3 regions of the Xanthobacter pseudotagetidis genome follow, and region 2 is predicted to be linked to each of the others. Evidence: riboswitches for the same ligand, from Rfam matches in the RefSeq annotation. Region 2 holds a riboswitch; each other region holds the start of a gene.
What was found. Region 2 has a riboswitch for cobalamin ahead of V5F67_RS06305 (DUF1636 family protein). Riboswitches for the same ligand answer to the same signal wherever they lie in the genome.

Region 1: another riboswitch for cobalamin. It lies ahead of V5F67_RS16160 (HupE/UreJ family protein); the one in region 2 lies ahead of V5F67_RS06305 (DUF1636 family protein).
Region 3: another riboswitch for cobalamin. It lies ahead of V5F67_RS06755 (TonB-dependent receptor plug domain-containing protein); the one in region 2 lies ahead of V5F67_RS06305 (DUF1636 family protein).

The regions. Positions count from the first base shown of each region.
Region 1 covers NZ_CM195534.1:3,533,676-3,538,719, forward strand. Annotated here, with positions in the region: gene V5F67_RS16145 (cobyric acid synthase) at 1-1,347, opposite strand, end outside; gene cobO (cob(I)yrinic acid a,c-diamide adenosyltransferase) at 1,352-1,972, opposite strand; gene cobU (bifunctional adenosylcobinamide kinase/adenosylcobinamide-phosphate guanylyltransferase) at 1,969-2,520, opposite strand; gene V5F67_RS16160 (HupE/UreJ family protein) at 2,522-3,145, opposite strand; cobalamin riboswitch at 3,193-3,392, opposite strand; gene rfaE1 (D-glycero-beta-D-manno-heptose-7-phosphate kinase) at 3,472-4,911, opposite strand; gene rfaD (ADP-glyceromanno-heptose 6-epimerase) at 4,936-5,044, opposite strand, start outside.
Region 2 covers NZ_CM195534.1:1,360,394-1,365,437, forward strand. Annotated here, with positions in the region: gene cobN (cobaltochelatase subunit CobN) at 1-851, opposite strand, end outside; gene cobW (cobalamin biosynthesis protein CobW) at 876-1,910, opposite strand; gene V5F67_RS06305 (DUF1636 family protein) at 1,907-2,329, opposite strand; cobalamin riboswitch at 2,429-2,655, opposite strand; gene V5F67_RS06310 ((d)CMP kinase) at 2,713-3,342, opposite strand; gene aroA (3-phosphoshikimate 1-carboxyvinyltransferase) at 3,339-4,706, opposite strand; gene V5F67_RS06320 (TIGR02300 family protein) at 4,934-5,044, shown strand, end outside.
Region 3 covers NZ_CM195534.1:1,466,482-1,471,525, reverse strand. Annotated here, with positions in the region: gene V5F67_RS06765 (efflux RND transporter permease subunit) at 1-588, opposite strand, end outside; gene V5F67_RS06760 (efflux RND transporter periplasmic adaptor subunit) at 585-1,706, opposite strand; cobalamin riboswitch at 1,905-2,114, shown strand; gene V5F67_RS06755 (TonB-dependent receptor plug domain-containing protein) at 2,218-4,212, shown strand; gene V5F67_RS06750 (ABC transporter substrate-binding protein) at 4,221-5,044, shown strand, end outside.

The DNA of each region.
Region 1 (5,044 bases), 2.2 Mb from region 2:
GGCGAGGAACGCGGCGCGGAAGGCGTCGGCGGCGAACAGGCCATGGAGATAGGTGCCGGCGATGCGCCCGTCCGCCGAGGTCGCCCCTTCCGGCACGCCGTCCCCTGCCCTGCCCGCCAGCACCGCGAACGGCCGCTCGGCATCGGCGCCGGTGGTCACCCCCATGTGCATCTCGTAGCCGCGCACCGGCGCCCCGAGCGCCTGTCCCTCGACCTCAACAAGGCGCTTCTCACCCGCGAGCACCGTGTGCACGTCGAGGAGGCCGAAACCGCGGGCGATGCGCGCCTCGCCCTCCACGCCCTCGGGATCGGCGATGGTGCGCCCCAGCATCTGGTAGCCGCCGCACAGGCCCAGCACCCGCCCGCCGCGGCGGGCGAAGGCGAGGATGTCGTGATGGAGCCCCCCGGCCTTCAGCGCCGCCAGATCGGCCAGGGTCGACTTCGAGCCCAGGAGCAGCACCAGATCGGTGTCCACCGGCAGGCTCTCGTGCGGGCGCAGGCGGCGCACCTCGATATCGGGCTCGGCATCGAGCGGGTCGAGATCGTCGAAATTGGAGACGTGGGGCAGGATCGGCACGCCGACGCGCCGCCGTGCCCCGGCCTTGGCGGGCGGCGGCGCGGAAAGCGCCAGCGCGTCCTCCGCCGGCAGGCGCACCGCGTCCGGAAAGTGCGGCACGAGCCCGAAGGCGCGCCAGCCGGTCAGCTCGGCGATGCGCGCCATGCCGTCGGCGAACAGCGCCGGATCGCCCCGGAAGCGGTTGACGATGAAGCCAGAGATCAGCGCCGCATCGTCCGGATCGATCACCCCCTTGGTGCCGACGAGGCTGGCGATCACCCCGCCCCGGTCGATGTCGCCGATCAGCACCACCGGCACCCCCGCGGCGCGCGCAAATCCCATGTTGGCGATGTCGTTGGCGCGCAGGTTCACCTCCGAGGCGCTGCCTGCGCCCTCCACCAGCACGAGGTCGGCCTCGGCCTTCAGGCGCGCGAAGCTGTCCAGCACCTGCGGGATCAGCTGCGTCTTGAGAGACTGGTAGGCGGCCGCGCGCGCGGTGGCGAACACCCGGCCCTGCACCACCACCTGGGCGCCGGTCTCGCCCTGGGGCTTCAGCAGCACCGGGTTCATGTGCACCGAGAGCGGAACCCGCGCCGCCCGCGCCTGGAGCGCCTGGGCGCGGCCGATCTCGCCGCCGTCCGCGGTCACGGCGGCGTTGTTCGACATGTTCTGCGGCTTGAACGGGCGCACTCTCAAGCCCCGGCTCGCGAAGGCGCGCGCCAGCCCCGCCACCAGCAGCGATTTGCCCACATCCGAGCCTGTGCCCTGGAACATGAGCGCGCGCGCGGCCATGGCGTCAGAACTCGATGCCCGGCTGCGCCTTTACCCCGGCGGCGAAATGGTGCTTCACGAGGCCCATCTCGGTGACGAGGTCGGCGGCCGCGATCATCTCCGGCTTGGCATTGCGTCCGGTGACAACCACATGGAGGCTGGGCCGGCGCGCGGCGAGCGCGGCGAGCACCTCGGCGAGGTCGAGATAGTCGTAGCGCAGGGCGATGTTGAGCTCGTCGAGGATGACGAGGCCGATGCCCGCGTCGGCCATCAGCTGCTCCGCCTTCCCGAACGCACGGGCGGCGGCCGCCTTGTCGCGGGCGAGGTCCTGGGTTTCCCAGGTGAAGCCCTCGCCCATGGTGTGCCAGGCGACGCGGTCGCCGAAGGCGGCGAACGCCTCCTGCTCGCCGGTGGACCAGGCGCCCTTGATGAACTGCACCACCCCCACGCGGCCACCACGCCCGAGCGTGCGCAGGGCGAGGCCGAAGGCAGCGGTGCTCTTGCCCTTGCCAGGACCGGTATGGACCAGCAGCAGCCCCTTCTCGAGCGTCTTGCCGGCCACCTCGGCGTCCTGCACGGCCTTGCGCTTCTCCATCTTGGCGCGATGGCGCTCGGCCTCGGCGGGCGTCGGCGCGGGGTCGGTCATGGGGCGCCTCCTCGATCGGGTACCTGGGGGGTCTTGAGGTCGAGCGGCAGGCCCGCCACCACCAACGTCACCCGTCCGGCGGCGGCGGCGACGCGCTGGTTGAGCCGGCCGGCGGCATCGCGGAAGCGGCGCGCGAGCGCGTTGTCCGGCACGATGCCGAAGCCGACCTCGTTGGAGACGCACACGGTAAGGCCGTCCCGCGCCGAAAGGGCGGCGAGCAAGGCGTCGGATTCGGCATCGAGGTCGCGGTCGGCCAGAAGGTGGTTGGTGAGCCAGAGTGTCAGGCAATCCACCAGCGCCGGCCGCCCCGGCGGCAGCGCCGCGAGCGCGCCGGCGAGATCGAGGGGGGCGTCCACGGTCTCCCACCCGGCGGCACGGCGGTCGCGATGGAGGGCGATGCGCACCGCCATCTCGCCGTCGTGCGCCTGGGCGGTGGCCATGTAGGCCCAGGGGCCGGGCGCGGCCTCCACCAGCGCCTCGGCGAACCGGCTCTTGCCCGAGCGCGCCCCGCCGAGGATGAGGACGAGGCCGCCCTCAGGCGTCGCCACCTCAGCCCGGAATGATCTGCCCGGCGAGCGCGGCGATGCCGATGCCCGCCACGGCGGCGCCGGCAAGGCGCGCGTTCAGGGAGACCGGCGCCTCCTTCACCGAGCGGGTGGCGAGCGCGACGCCCACCGCGATCAGGCTCTGAATGATCACGAGGCCGATCAGGTAGGCCACCAGCGGGGCCTGCTCGGCGCCGAAGATCGATTCGCCGTAGGCATAGCCGTGGAACAGGCCGGCGACCGCGAACAGCGCCGCCCATACGGCCGGAGAAACCTTGGCGGCGCGCGCCAGAAGCACGCCCAGCAGCACCACCGAGGCCGCCACCACCAGTTCGGAGGCCGGCAGCGACACGCCCGCCACATGGATGGCGACGCCGATGGCCGAGGCGGCGACGAACGCCACCGGCAGCGCGAGGTTCAGCCCGAACGCGCCGACCACGACGCCGATGCCGACGATGAAGGCGAGATGATCGACGCCGATCACCGGATGGCCGAGGCCCGACAGCAGGCCTTGCGCGAAGCTGGAGGGCAGCCCGCCGTCCATCATGTGATGGGCCTGGGCCGGCGCTGCCGCGAGCATCGCGAGCACGGCGGAAAGGGATGCGGAAACGGCGCGGAACTTCGACATGTGACCCCCTAGCCCTCCCACCGAGGGCGCCCTGGATGTGCCCGCGAGCGGGCGATGCGGCGGCGGCAGGTCTCCTGGCTCGCGGATCGCCGCCCGCCCCGCGCCTTCCCGAATTGCTCCAGTGGCCCTTGCGGGGGGACTCTCCGCTTACAGTTGCGGGGGCAGCTGCGGCATTGGGCGACGAGCGCCCGCACCGCATTCCCTCTTTCGGCCCGCGAGAGCGGGCACCGACACCGGGAGCGACTATAGGGACCAAATCCTCCGCCCGGCAACTCGGCGCGCGGGAATTTTGTGCAGCGCGATGCAGATCGTGGATGCGCGGCGGCCTAACCCTTGGCCTTGGCCACCAGCGCCGAGGTGGAGCGCCCTTCCACCAGCGGAACCAGGGCCACCCGGCCGCCATGGGCCTTCACCACGTCGGCGCCCACCACCTGGTCCTCGCGATAGTCGGCGCCCTTCACCAGCACGTCCGGCCTCAGCTGCGCGATCAGCTCCAGCGGCGTGTCCTGGTCGAACAGCACCACGAGATCGACGCAGCGCAGCGCGCCCATGACGCGGGCGCGCGCCGCCTCGTCCTGCACCGGGCGGCCCTCGCCCTTCAGGCGCTTCACCGAGGCGTCGGTGTTGAGCGCCACCACGAGGCGGTCGCCCTCCCGGGCCGCCGCCTCCAGCAGCGACACATGGCCGGGATGCATGAGGTCGAAGCAGCCATTGGTGAACACCACCCGCGCGCCCGCCGCGCGCCATTCGGCGATGAGGCGGGCGGCATCGTCCGCTCCGAGCAGCGCGCCGGGGGCGATGCCGGGCGTGCCCGCCTCCTCCAGCGCCGCAAGGAGCTCGGCGCGGGTGACGACGGCGGTGCCGAGCTTGCCCACCGCCACCGCGGCGGCGGCATTGGCGAGGTGGACGCAGGCTTCCAGCGGCTGGCCGGCGGAAAGCGCCACCGCGAGCGCCGCCAGCGCCGTGTCGCCGGCGCCGGAGACGTCGAACACCTCGCGCGCCTTGGCCGGCACATGGAGCACCCGCCCGCCGCGGCGCCAGAGCGTCATGCCCTTCTCGGCGCGCGTCACCAGCACGTCGCCGCCGAACTGGGCCGAGGCGGCCTCGGCCGCGCGGGCGGCCTCCGCGTCGGTGGCGTCGGGCAGGCCGGTGGCGGCGGCAAGCTCACTGCGGTTGGGGGTGACGAGGCTGGCGCCGCGATAGGCCTCGAAGGTGCGCCGCTTGGGATCGACCACCACCGGCACGCCCGCCGCCCGGGCGGCGGCGATGGCGGCGGCGATCACCGCGTCGGAAAGCACGCCCTTGGCATAGTCGGAGAGCACGACGACGCGGGCGCCGCGCACCGCCTCCGCCACCGCCCCGAGGAGCGCCTCCAGCATCCGCGGCTCGGGCGGGGCGACGGTCTCGGCGTCGATGCGCACGATCTGCTGGCGCCCGCTCATGACGCGGGTCTTGGTGATGGTGGGCCGGCCGGGGTCGCGCACCATGAGGTCGAGCATCACGCCCGGATGGGCGCCGAGCGCCTCGGTGAGAAGATCCGCCTCGCGGTCGCGCCCGACGAGGCCGACCAGCATCACCCGCGCCCCCAGGGCGGCCGCATTGGCGGCCACGTTGGCGGCGCCGCCGGGCACGATGCGCTCGTCGCCGTGCACCAGCACCGGCACCGGCGCCTCGGGCGAGATGCGCGAGACCGAGCCGGTGATGTAGCGGTCCACCATCACGTCGCCGATGACGACGATGGGGCCGGGCGCGCCGTCAGGCACCATGGCGGGTCGTCCCCTCTGCGCGCCTCACGGCGTCGCCTCGTTGCGGTGGGAGAGATGGCCGGTCACGTAGGAGGCGACGCCCTCCTCCAGCGAGGTGAAGGGCGCGCCGTAGCCGGCCGCGCGCAGCTTTCCC
Region 2 (5,044 bases):
ACCGGCGGGCCGCCGGGCGCGAACAGGCCGTCCGCCTCCCCGGCGGCGAAGGCGGTGGCCGTGATGACCAATGCTGGATCGAAGCGGGCGACGGCGTCGCGCACCGCCGCGCGGCAGTCCTCGGCCTTGAGGCTCGCCACGAACAGCGGCAGTGGCTTAAGCCCGCGCGCGGCGAGCGCATCGGCGAGACGCTCCATGGGCGCGGCGTCCCCGGCGAGCCACATGGAGCGATAGAGGATCAGGAGCGCCGCCGGTCCTTCCGGCACGGCCGGCGTTCCTGCGAGCGAGAAGGCGCCGTCCGGCCCGCGGGCGAGCAGGCCGAAGGCCGGCACCGGGCGCGGCGCGGGCGGCGCATCGCCCTCGGCGCCGGCGGCGTAGGCCATGCAGCGCAGGAGGCTCGCGAGATTGTCCGGGCCGCCGGCGCGGAAATAAGCGAGCCAGCGCGCCAGCTCCAAGGGCGGCAGGGTGGAGAGGGCGGCAAGGCGGGCGTCGTCCTGGTCCTCGCCCGGCAGCAGCGCCAAGGCGATGCCCTTCTCACGCGCCAGCGCCGCGAGCCGCTCGGCGCCGTAGCGCCACCAGTCGAGCCCGCCCAGCTGGCGCACCACGATCACCTTGGCATGGGCCGCGACCTTCTCCAGCCACAGGTCCACCGACATGGGGTGCCTGAGGTCCTTCAGCCGCGCGAGGCGCAGGCCCGGCAGGCGCGCGCGCCCGGTCCGCCAGGCGGCGGCGAGCGCGAGCAGGTCGCTGTCGGCGAAGGACAGCGCCACCATGTCCGCGGGCGCCTGGGCGAGGTCCACCGGCTCGGCGAGGTCCTCCAGGGTCGCGGACGTGGTGGACAGGAGATGCATGGCGCTTCGCTCGCGCTCCGGGCTTCAGCCGAGGATCGTCCGCTCGGCGGCGGCGCGGTCGAAGCCCTTGAGGCCGATCACCACCAGCGCGCCGCGCCGCGTCTCGCCCGCGCCCCAGGGGCGGTCGAAATGGTGCGAGACCCGCGGCCCGACGCCCTGCACGAGCAGCCGCATGGGCTTTCCGGCCACCGCCGCGAAGCCCTTCACCCGCAGCACGTCTGCGGCCTCGGCGGCGCGCGCCACGCGGGCGGCGAGGTCGGCCGGGTCGGCGATCTCGGGCAGCGGCACGACGACGCTGTCGAAATCGTCGTGATCGTGGTCCTCCTCGTCGTCGTGATGGGTGCGGCGGGCGTCGATCTCCTCCTCCACCGCGAGGCCGAGGCCGAGCAGGGCCGCCGGGTCCACCTTGCCGTTGGTGACGGTGATCACCTTCACGGCGCGCGGCAGGTGGGCGGCGACGCGGGCGCCGGCGGCCTCGGCCGCCGCGCCGTCGATCAGGTCGCCCTTGGAGATGACGACCAGGTCGGCGCAGGCGATCTGGTCGTCGAACACCTCCTCCACCGGGTCCTCGTGGTCGAGGCTCTCGTCCGCCGCGCGCTGGGCGTCGAGCGCGTCGTGGTCGCTGGCGACGCGGCCTTCCGCGAGCGCGGGGCCGTCGACCACGGCGACGACGCCGTCCACCGTCACCCGGCTCTTCACCGCCGGCCACTGGAACGCCTGCACCAGGGGCTTGGGCAGCGCGAGGCCGGAGGTCTCGATCAGGATGTGGTCGGGCGCGCGGGCGAGGATCTTGTCCAGCGCCGGCACGAAGTCGTCCGCCACGGTGCAGCACAGGCAGCCGTTGGCGAGCTCGACGATGTCCTCTTCCGCGCAGGCCGGGGCGCCGCAGCCCTTCAGGATCTCGCCGTCGATGCCCACGTCGCCGAACTCGTTGACGATCACCGCGAGCCGGCGGCCGCCGGCATTCTCCAGCACGTGGCGGATCAGCGTCGTCTTTCCCGAACCGAGGAAGCCGGTGACGATGGTGCAGGGCACGCGGGCGAGGGAGGGGGCGGTCATGGACGGTCCTTGCTGGGGAACAGGGGCGGGATGCGCGCGACCAGCCCGCGCTTGAGGCGCTCGGGCCGCCCGCGCCAGGGCATGAGGCCGTCCTCGGCGGCGGCGAGCAGGCGCGCGCCTTCGAGGAGGTCGCCGGCGCTCGCGCCGTCGAGGTCGCCGAACACATAGGTCCAGCCGTCGGCGCGGCCGAGCGCGGCGGAGAGCGCGCGCTTGCAGTTGGCGAGGCAGCGCACGGGGGCGATCTCGATCGGGCCGGATCCGCCGGCCGCATCTGCCGCGCGCGCTGCGGCCAGCAGCGCCTCGCCCCGGGGCGGCTTGCCGTCGCCCTCGGCGCCGCAGGTGACGCAGACCAGCAGCGTCACCGGCGCGGCGGCGCCCGGGCCGCGCGCGGACACGTCCGGCGTGGTTTCGTCGGTCACGGGGGAAGACGGCGCGGCGCGCTCCACCTGGCACATTCCATGGGTGCGGGCCGCCCGCGCGCGGGCGTGAAGGGACGCAGGACCGAGGCACCCCGCCCGGCGCGGACCTTGTCGAGGGCAGGTCTCCTGGCTCGCGGATCTCAGCGCCCCCGCCGCCTTCCCGGCCGCTTGCGCGCCCAGTGGCCGTTGACGGAAGCTCACCGCTTACAGTTGCGGGGGCAGCCGCGGCTTCGGGCCTTCCGCCTTCCGGCGTGGCGCCCTACCGCATTCCCTTTTGCGCCCGGCGCGATCGCTCGCCTCCGGGACCCATCGACTGGGGCACTTAAGGGCCGGCCGGGGCGGGTTGTCAAATGGCGGGGCCGGGGTGATCGGCGGCCGCGGCTTCAGCCCAGCCGGGAGGTGCGCTCGGTCACGATCGCCATGGCGGCGGCGAAGGCCTCCTCGATGCCCAGGTTGCTGGTGTCGAGGGCAACCGCATCGTCCGCCATCACCAGGGGGGCGGCGGAGCGCTGCGAATCGCGCTCGTCGCGCTTGCGGATGTCCACCAGCACGTCGTCGAAGGTGACGGCGGCGCCACGCGCGGCGAGCTCCCGGAAGCGCCGCTGGGCGCGCACCTCGGGCGAGGCGGTGACGAACAGCTTCACGTCCGCGCCCGGGCAGATCACGGTGCCGATGTCGCGCCCGTCCAGCACCGCGCCCTTGTCCTGGGCGGCGAAGCGGTGCTGGAGGTCCAGCAGCGCCGCCCGCACGCCCGGCCGCGCCGCCACCACGGAAGCCGCCTCGCCCATGGCGGCCGAGCGCAGCGCCTCGGGGTCGATGGTTGCCAGGTCCAGGGTGCGCGCCGCGGCTTCCGAGGCGCCGACGTCGTCGAGCCCGCCGAGGGCGAGGCATCGCGCCGCCACCGCCCGGTAGAGCAGCCCGGTATCGAGATGCGGCAGGCCGTAATGCGCGGCGATGCGCCTGGCGAGCGTGCCCTTGCCGGAGGCCGCCGGCCCGTCGATGGCGATGATCACGCGAGAATCTCCGCGCCCAGCGCCCGCATCATGGGCAGGAAGCTCGGAAAGGAGGTGGCGATGAACGACACGTCGTCGACACTCACGCCCTCCTTCGCGGCAAGGCCCAGGACCAGGAAGGCCATGGCGATGCGGTGGTCCATGTGGGTCTTCACCGGACCGCCGCCGCGCACGCTTGCGCTCCCGGTGACGATCAGGTCGTCGCCCTTGACCCGGTGGGGAATGCCGCAGACGCCAAGCCCGTCCGCCACCGCGGCGAGACGGTCGCTCTCCTTCACGCGCAGCTCGGCGAGGCCGCGCATGACGGTCTCGCCCTCGGCGAAGGCGGCGGCGACCGCGAGCACGGGATACTCGTCGATCATGGACGGCGCCCGGTGGGCGGGCACCTCGACCCCCTTGAGCCGCGAATGCCGCACCCTGAGGTCGGCGACGCTCTCGCCGCCTTCGGAGCGCTCGGCGAGGGTCGCGATATCCGCGCCCATCTCCTTCAGCGTGGTGATGAGGCCGGTCCGGAACGGGTTCATCATCACGTCGGTCAGGATCACATCGGAGCCTGGAACCAGCAGCGCCGCCACCAGCGGGAAGGCGGCGGAGGAGGGGTCCGCCGGCACCGCCACCGGCGCGCCCTTCAGCCTCGCTCCGCCCTCCAGCGTCACGCGCCGCCCATGCGGGCCGTGCGGCTCGACGCTCACTTGGGCGCCGAAATGGGCCAGCATGCGCTCGGTGTGGTCTCGCGTCGCCTCGCGCTCGATCACCACGGTGCTGCCGGGGGCGCCGATGCCGGCGAGCAGCACCGCGGACTTCACCTGCGCCGACGGCACCGGGGTTTCGTAGGTGAGGGCGGTGGGCGCGACGCTGCCCTTCAGCGTCAGCGGCAGGCGGCCGCCCTCGGCTTCCGCCACCACCTCGACCCCCATCTGCCGGAGCGGATCGAGCACCCGCCGCATGGGCCGGCGCCTGAGGCTCGCATCGCCGTCGAAGGTGGCCCGCACCGGCTGGCCGGCCACGGCGCCCATCATCAGGCGCACGCCGGTGCCGGAATTGCCGAAGTCGAGCACCGCGTCGGGCGCGCTGAGGCCGCGCGGGCCGACGCCGGCCACGCGCCAATGGCCTTCGCCGAGACGCTCCACCCTGGCGCCGAGGGCGGCGCAGGCCTTGGCGGTGTTCAGCACGTCCTCGCCTTCCAGGAGGCCGGTGATCTCGGTCACGCCGTCCGCGAACAGGCCGAAGATCAGCGCGCGGTGCGAGACCGACTTGTCGCCGGGCACGCGCACCCGGCCGTTCAGCGGGCCGGAGGCAAGCGCCGTGGCGGGAACCGGCGCACCCTCGCCGTGGGCGGCGGACGCGGGCGAAGCGGTGGACATGAAAGGCCTCCCGTGGGGCCCGCCGCATCGCGCAAGCGGGCCTGTTGGCGTCATGGCAAGATCGGCCGCCCGTCTAACACAGGGCGCCGGGCGCCGCCACGCGCAGGCGGCCGGAGCCGCCGTTCACGACGGCCGCGAGGCCTTGCCCTGCGATTGGCCTTGACAGAGCCTGTGGCAGGCGCCAATGGAGCACCCTCGTTTTTACAGCCCTACCGAGGAACTTTGCCGTGGCGAAGCCTGAACTCGGCACCAAGCGCACCTGCCCGGTCACGGGGCGCAAGTTTTACGACCTGAACAAGGACCCCATCGTGTCGCCGTTCACGGGGGAATCCTATCCG
Region 3 (5,044 bases), 110 kb from region 2:
CGAGAACTCGATGAAGATGCGCTCCTCCTGCGCCCCCAGAATCTCGATCTTCGAGACGTCCGGCACATGCAGCAGCTCGGAGCGCACGCCCTCCACATAGTCGCGCAGCTCGCGGTGGGTGAAGCCGTCCGCGGTGAAGCCGTAGATGATGCCGAAGGTGTCGCCGAACTCGTCGTTGAAGAACGGCCCGACGATGCCCTGGGGCAGCGTGTGGCGGATGTCACCGACGCTTTTGCGCACATGGTACCAGATGTCCGGCACCTCGGCGGCGGTGGCCGAGCCCTGTAAATGCACGAAGATCGTGGTCTGGCCCGGCTTGGTGTAGCTCTCCAGATAGTCGAGCTTCGGCGCTTCCTGGAGCTTGCGCTCCAGGCGCTCGGTGACCTGCTTGAAGGTCTCCTCCAGGGTCGCGCCCGGCCAGTTGGCCTGCACCACCATGGTCTTGATGACGAAGGTCGGGTCCTCGGCGCGGCCGAGATTGCGGAACGCCATCACCCCGGCCACCACCGATATGGCCATGAGATAGATGATGATGGAGCGGTGCCGCAGCGCCCAGGCGGAGAGATTGAATCCCGAAGGGGCGCTCACGGCTGCGTCCCCAGCAGGCGCACCTGCTGCCCCGGATGCAGCGCTTGGACGCCCGCCGTCACCACGATCTCGGAGGGCTTCAACCCCTCGGCCACGGTCACCGAGGCAGGCGTGAAGCGCAGCACCTCCACATTGCGCAGAGCGACCGTCTTGGCGGCGGGATCCACCACCCACACCGCAGGCTTGTCATTGAGGCGCGTCAGCGCGCTCGCCGGGATCTCGATCACCGGCCCGCCGTCCACCGTCACGCGGCCGATCACCGTGGTGCCGAGGCGCAGCGCCTCGGGCGGATCGATCAGGCCGACGCGAACGCGGAAGGTGCGTGTGACGGGATCGGCCTGCGGCGCCACCTCGCGCACCCTTCCGGTGGCACGGGCATTGGCGTCGCCCGCCAGCGTCACCTCCACCAGCGGGTCGGCGGGCATGGAAGAGAGCAGTGCCGCCGGCACGTCGAACACCGCGTCGCGCCCGTCCTGGCGCGCCACTTCCACCACCGGCTGGCCGGCCTGGACCACCTCGCCCGGCTCGGCCCGGCGCTGGGTCACGACGCCGGCCGAATCCGCCTTCAGCTCGGTGAAGCCGAGGCGGTCGTGCGCCATCTGCAGGCGTGCCTCCGCGTCCTCCACCTGGGAGCGGGCGTTGAGATAGGCCTGCTCGGCCTGCTCGTACTGGGCGCGCGGGGTGAAGCCGCGGGCCAGCAGCTGGCGCTGGCGCTCATACTGGTTGCGGGTCTGCGAGAGATTGGCCTGCGCCGCCGACAGCGCCGCCTGCGCCGAGCGCAGCGCGTTCTGCTCGTCCTGCGGATCGAGGCGGGCGAGCACCTGGCCGGGCTTCACCCGGTCGCCTACGTTCACGAGCCGCTCGATGACGCGCCCGCCGATACGGAAGCCATAGGAGGCCTCGTTCTGCGCCTCCACCTGGCCGGTCAGCGTCACCGCATCGCTCGCCGTGCGGGTCGAGGCCAGCGCCGTGCGCACCGGGCGCGGCTCGGCCTTCTCCGCCTTGGGCGCCTCGCCGCAGCCGGCGACGAGGAGCACGGCGACCAGGAGGGACGGGCCTGCCGTGCGGCGGGCCGACCACGCGATGGCGTTCTGGATGCGAAACATCGCGTCGGGCAAGGGAATGTCCTTTCCGCAGGTCGGGCCGCTTCCGCTATAGCCGAGCCTGCGATGGGTCGCCAGTTAAGTTGAGGTGCAATGGACAGGCAGATTGTGCGCGTCAAGCCGTGAAAACGGCTAAAGCGTTGCATGAATATCATTCACGAATGATTTCGCCCGTCGCCCGACCGTATGTGTTGACGGAGGTAAATCCCCCGGTCTAGCTATATGGTGACGGTTCCCTTCGGGGATCAAAAGGGAACGCGGTGATCCGCCCGCCCGGAAACGGGGAGATGGAGATGCCGCGGCTGCCCCCGCAACTGTAAGCGGCGAGTCCTGCGTCACGCGCCACTGGGCCTTGAGCCTGGGAAGGCGACGACAGGGCGGCGACCCGCGAGCCAGGAGACCTGCCGTCAGCCGTGGTCACGCGCGAGCACGTCGGGCGGGGTGTCCTGATGGTGGCGAATCCGTTCGGCCGTGGTGCCGGCGGAGGCCTCGTTCGCGGTGACGGACCACTCGTGTCGAGGCCGTCATGCCCTCCCGCCATACCAAGCCCCCTCGCGGCGCCGCGCGCGCCGCCCGCTTCCTCGTTCCCGCCGCCTTGCTCGCCGTGCCGGCGCCCGCGCTGGCCCAGTCGCCGGCGGATGCCGCCGCGCCCGTCATCGATTTGCCCGACCTCATGGTGACGAGCCCGACCGGCATCGCGACGCCGCAGGAGGAGGTTGCCTCCTCGGTCAGCGTGGTGACGGCGCAGGAGATCGAGCGCAAGCAGCTGCGCACCCTGCCCGAGGTGCTGGAGAGCCTGCCCGGCCTCAACGTGGTGCAGACCGGCGGCCCGGGCGGGCAGACCTCGGTGTTCATCCGCGGCACCAATTCCAACCATGTGAAGGTGCTGATCGACGGCATCGACGCCGGCGACCCCTCCACCCCCAACGGCGCCTTCGACTTCGGGCAGATGCTCGCCACCGACCTCGCCCGCGTGGAAGTGCTGCGCGGCCCGCAGAGCGGCCTCTACGGCTCGGACGCCATCGGCGGCGTCATCTCCGTCACCACCAAGAAGGGGGAAGGGCCGGCCAAGGCCTTCGGCTTCGCCGAGCTGGGCTCGTTCGGCACCTTCAACCAGGCAGTGGCACTCAGCGGATCGACGGAGAAGCTGTCCTACTCCTTCAACGTCACCCACTTCTCGTCCACCGACACGCCGGTGACGCCGGCCGACATCGTGCCGCTCGGCTATCCGCGCAATCCCAGCGCCTACGACAACTGGACCTATTCGACCCGCCTCGACTACGAGGTGAGCGATACGTTCGCGGTCAATTTCGTCGCCCGCTACATCGACAGCCAGCTCTCCTTCACCCCGGACATCTACCCGCCGCCCACCTATGCCGGCATCCCGGCGCCGGAGCGCTCCACCAGCTACGCATCCATGTTCTTCACCAAGGGCGAGGGCGTGTGGAAGGCGCTCGACGGCGCGCTCGAGACCACGTTCGGCGTCAGCGCCATGACCTCGAGCCGGCCCACCGACGGCCCCAACGCCTCGGTGAACGGCGATTATAATGGCGACCGGCAGATCTATTACCTGCGCTCGCTCTACAGCTTCGCGCCGGGGCAGAACGTGCTGGCCGGCGTCGAGCGGCGCAACGAGAGCATGACGTCCGAGACCGCCTACACGCAGATGGACGCCGCCACCGGCAACACCGGCGTCTATGCGGAATATCAGGGCCAGTTCTTCGAGCGGCTCTTCCTCGCCGCCAATGTGCGCTACGACAGCGACGACACGTTCGGCGACCACACCACCTTGCGCATCGCGCCGGCGTTTCTCATCCCGGAGACCGGCACCAAGCTGAAGGCGAGCTACGGCACCGGCTTCAAGGCCCCCACCCTCTACCAGCTCTACGCGCCCTATTACGGCAACGCGGACCTCAAGCCCGAGGAGAGCACCGGCTACGACGCCGGCTTCGAGCAGGAATTCTTCAAGGGCCGCCTCGCCTTCGGCGCCACCTACTTCCACAACGACATCACCAATCTCATCAGTTACGACCCCGTGACCTACCAGAACGTCAACATCTCCAACGCCACCACGCAGGGCGCGGAAGTGTTCGTGGCGGTGAAGGTCACGGACACGCTGAAGGTCCGCGCCGACTACACCTATACCGACGTGGTGGGCTATTTCCCGCCCGGCCAGCCGTTCGGCGCCGCCTGCGCGCCGCTCACCGCCACCTCGTGCATTCCCCTGCGGCGGCCCAACGACAAGGTGAGCGTGAGCGTCAACTGGCAAGCGACCGACAAGCTCGACCTCACCGCCACCCTCATCTATGTCTCGTCCTGGTGGGACATCGAGCGCCTGACCTCGAACTATGTGGACCAGCCTGGCTACACGATCGTGAACATCGCGGCGAACTACGCCTTCAACGAGCACGCGACCCTGTTCGGCCGCATCGACAATCTGTTCGACGAGACCTACGAGAACCCCAACGGCTTCCTCGCCCCGGGCTTCGGCGCCTTCGCCGGCCTGAAGCTGACCTATTGAGGCGGCCCATGATGCGGGCGGCGCTCCTGGTCCTCGTCTTCCTCGCCGCCGCCCCCGCGACGGCGGCGGAGGGCAAGCCCGCCCGCATCGTCTCGCTCAACCTGTGCGCCGACGAACTGGTGCTGCGCCTCGCGGGTCCCGGGCGCGTCGCCTCCGTGACCTATCTTGCCCGCGACCCGCGCGGCTCCAACGTCGCCGACCTCGCGGCCAGGGTGCCGGTCAACAGGGGCCTTGCCGAGGAGGTGGTGCCGCTGGCGCCGGACCTCGTCATCGCCGGCGCCTTCACCACCCGAGCCACCACCGCCATGCTGCGGCGGCTCGGCTTCGAGGTGATGGAGCTCGGCGTTCCCGCAACCCTGGAGGAGGCCTACGCCCAGATCGGAGAGGTGGCGGCGCGGCTCGGCGAGGAAGATCGCGGCGCGGCCATGGTCGGCGAGATCAAGGCCGCCATGGCGGCCTTGCCCCCCGCCCCGGCGGATCACCCCACCGCCGTGGTGGTGCGGCCGAACGGCTTCACCGCCGGCCGCGGCTCGGTGCCGGACGAAGTGCTCGCCCGCGCCGGCCTCGACAATCTCGCTGCCCGCCTCTCCACCGACCGCATGGGCCAGCTCGCCCTGGAGGAGATCGTCACCGCCCGGCCCGACCTCCTGGTGGTGAATTCTTCGCCGGACGCGCCGCCCTCGCTCGCCGACGAGCTGCTGCACCATCCGGCACTGGCGCCGTACGCCAAAGGGGGCCGCGCGGTGCCGCTGCCGATCCGCCTTTGGGCCTGCGCCGGGCCAAGCCTCGCCGAGGCGGCGCAGCGCCTCGCCGCCGCCCGCGCCGCGATCGC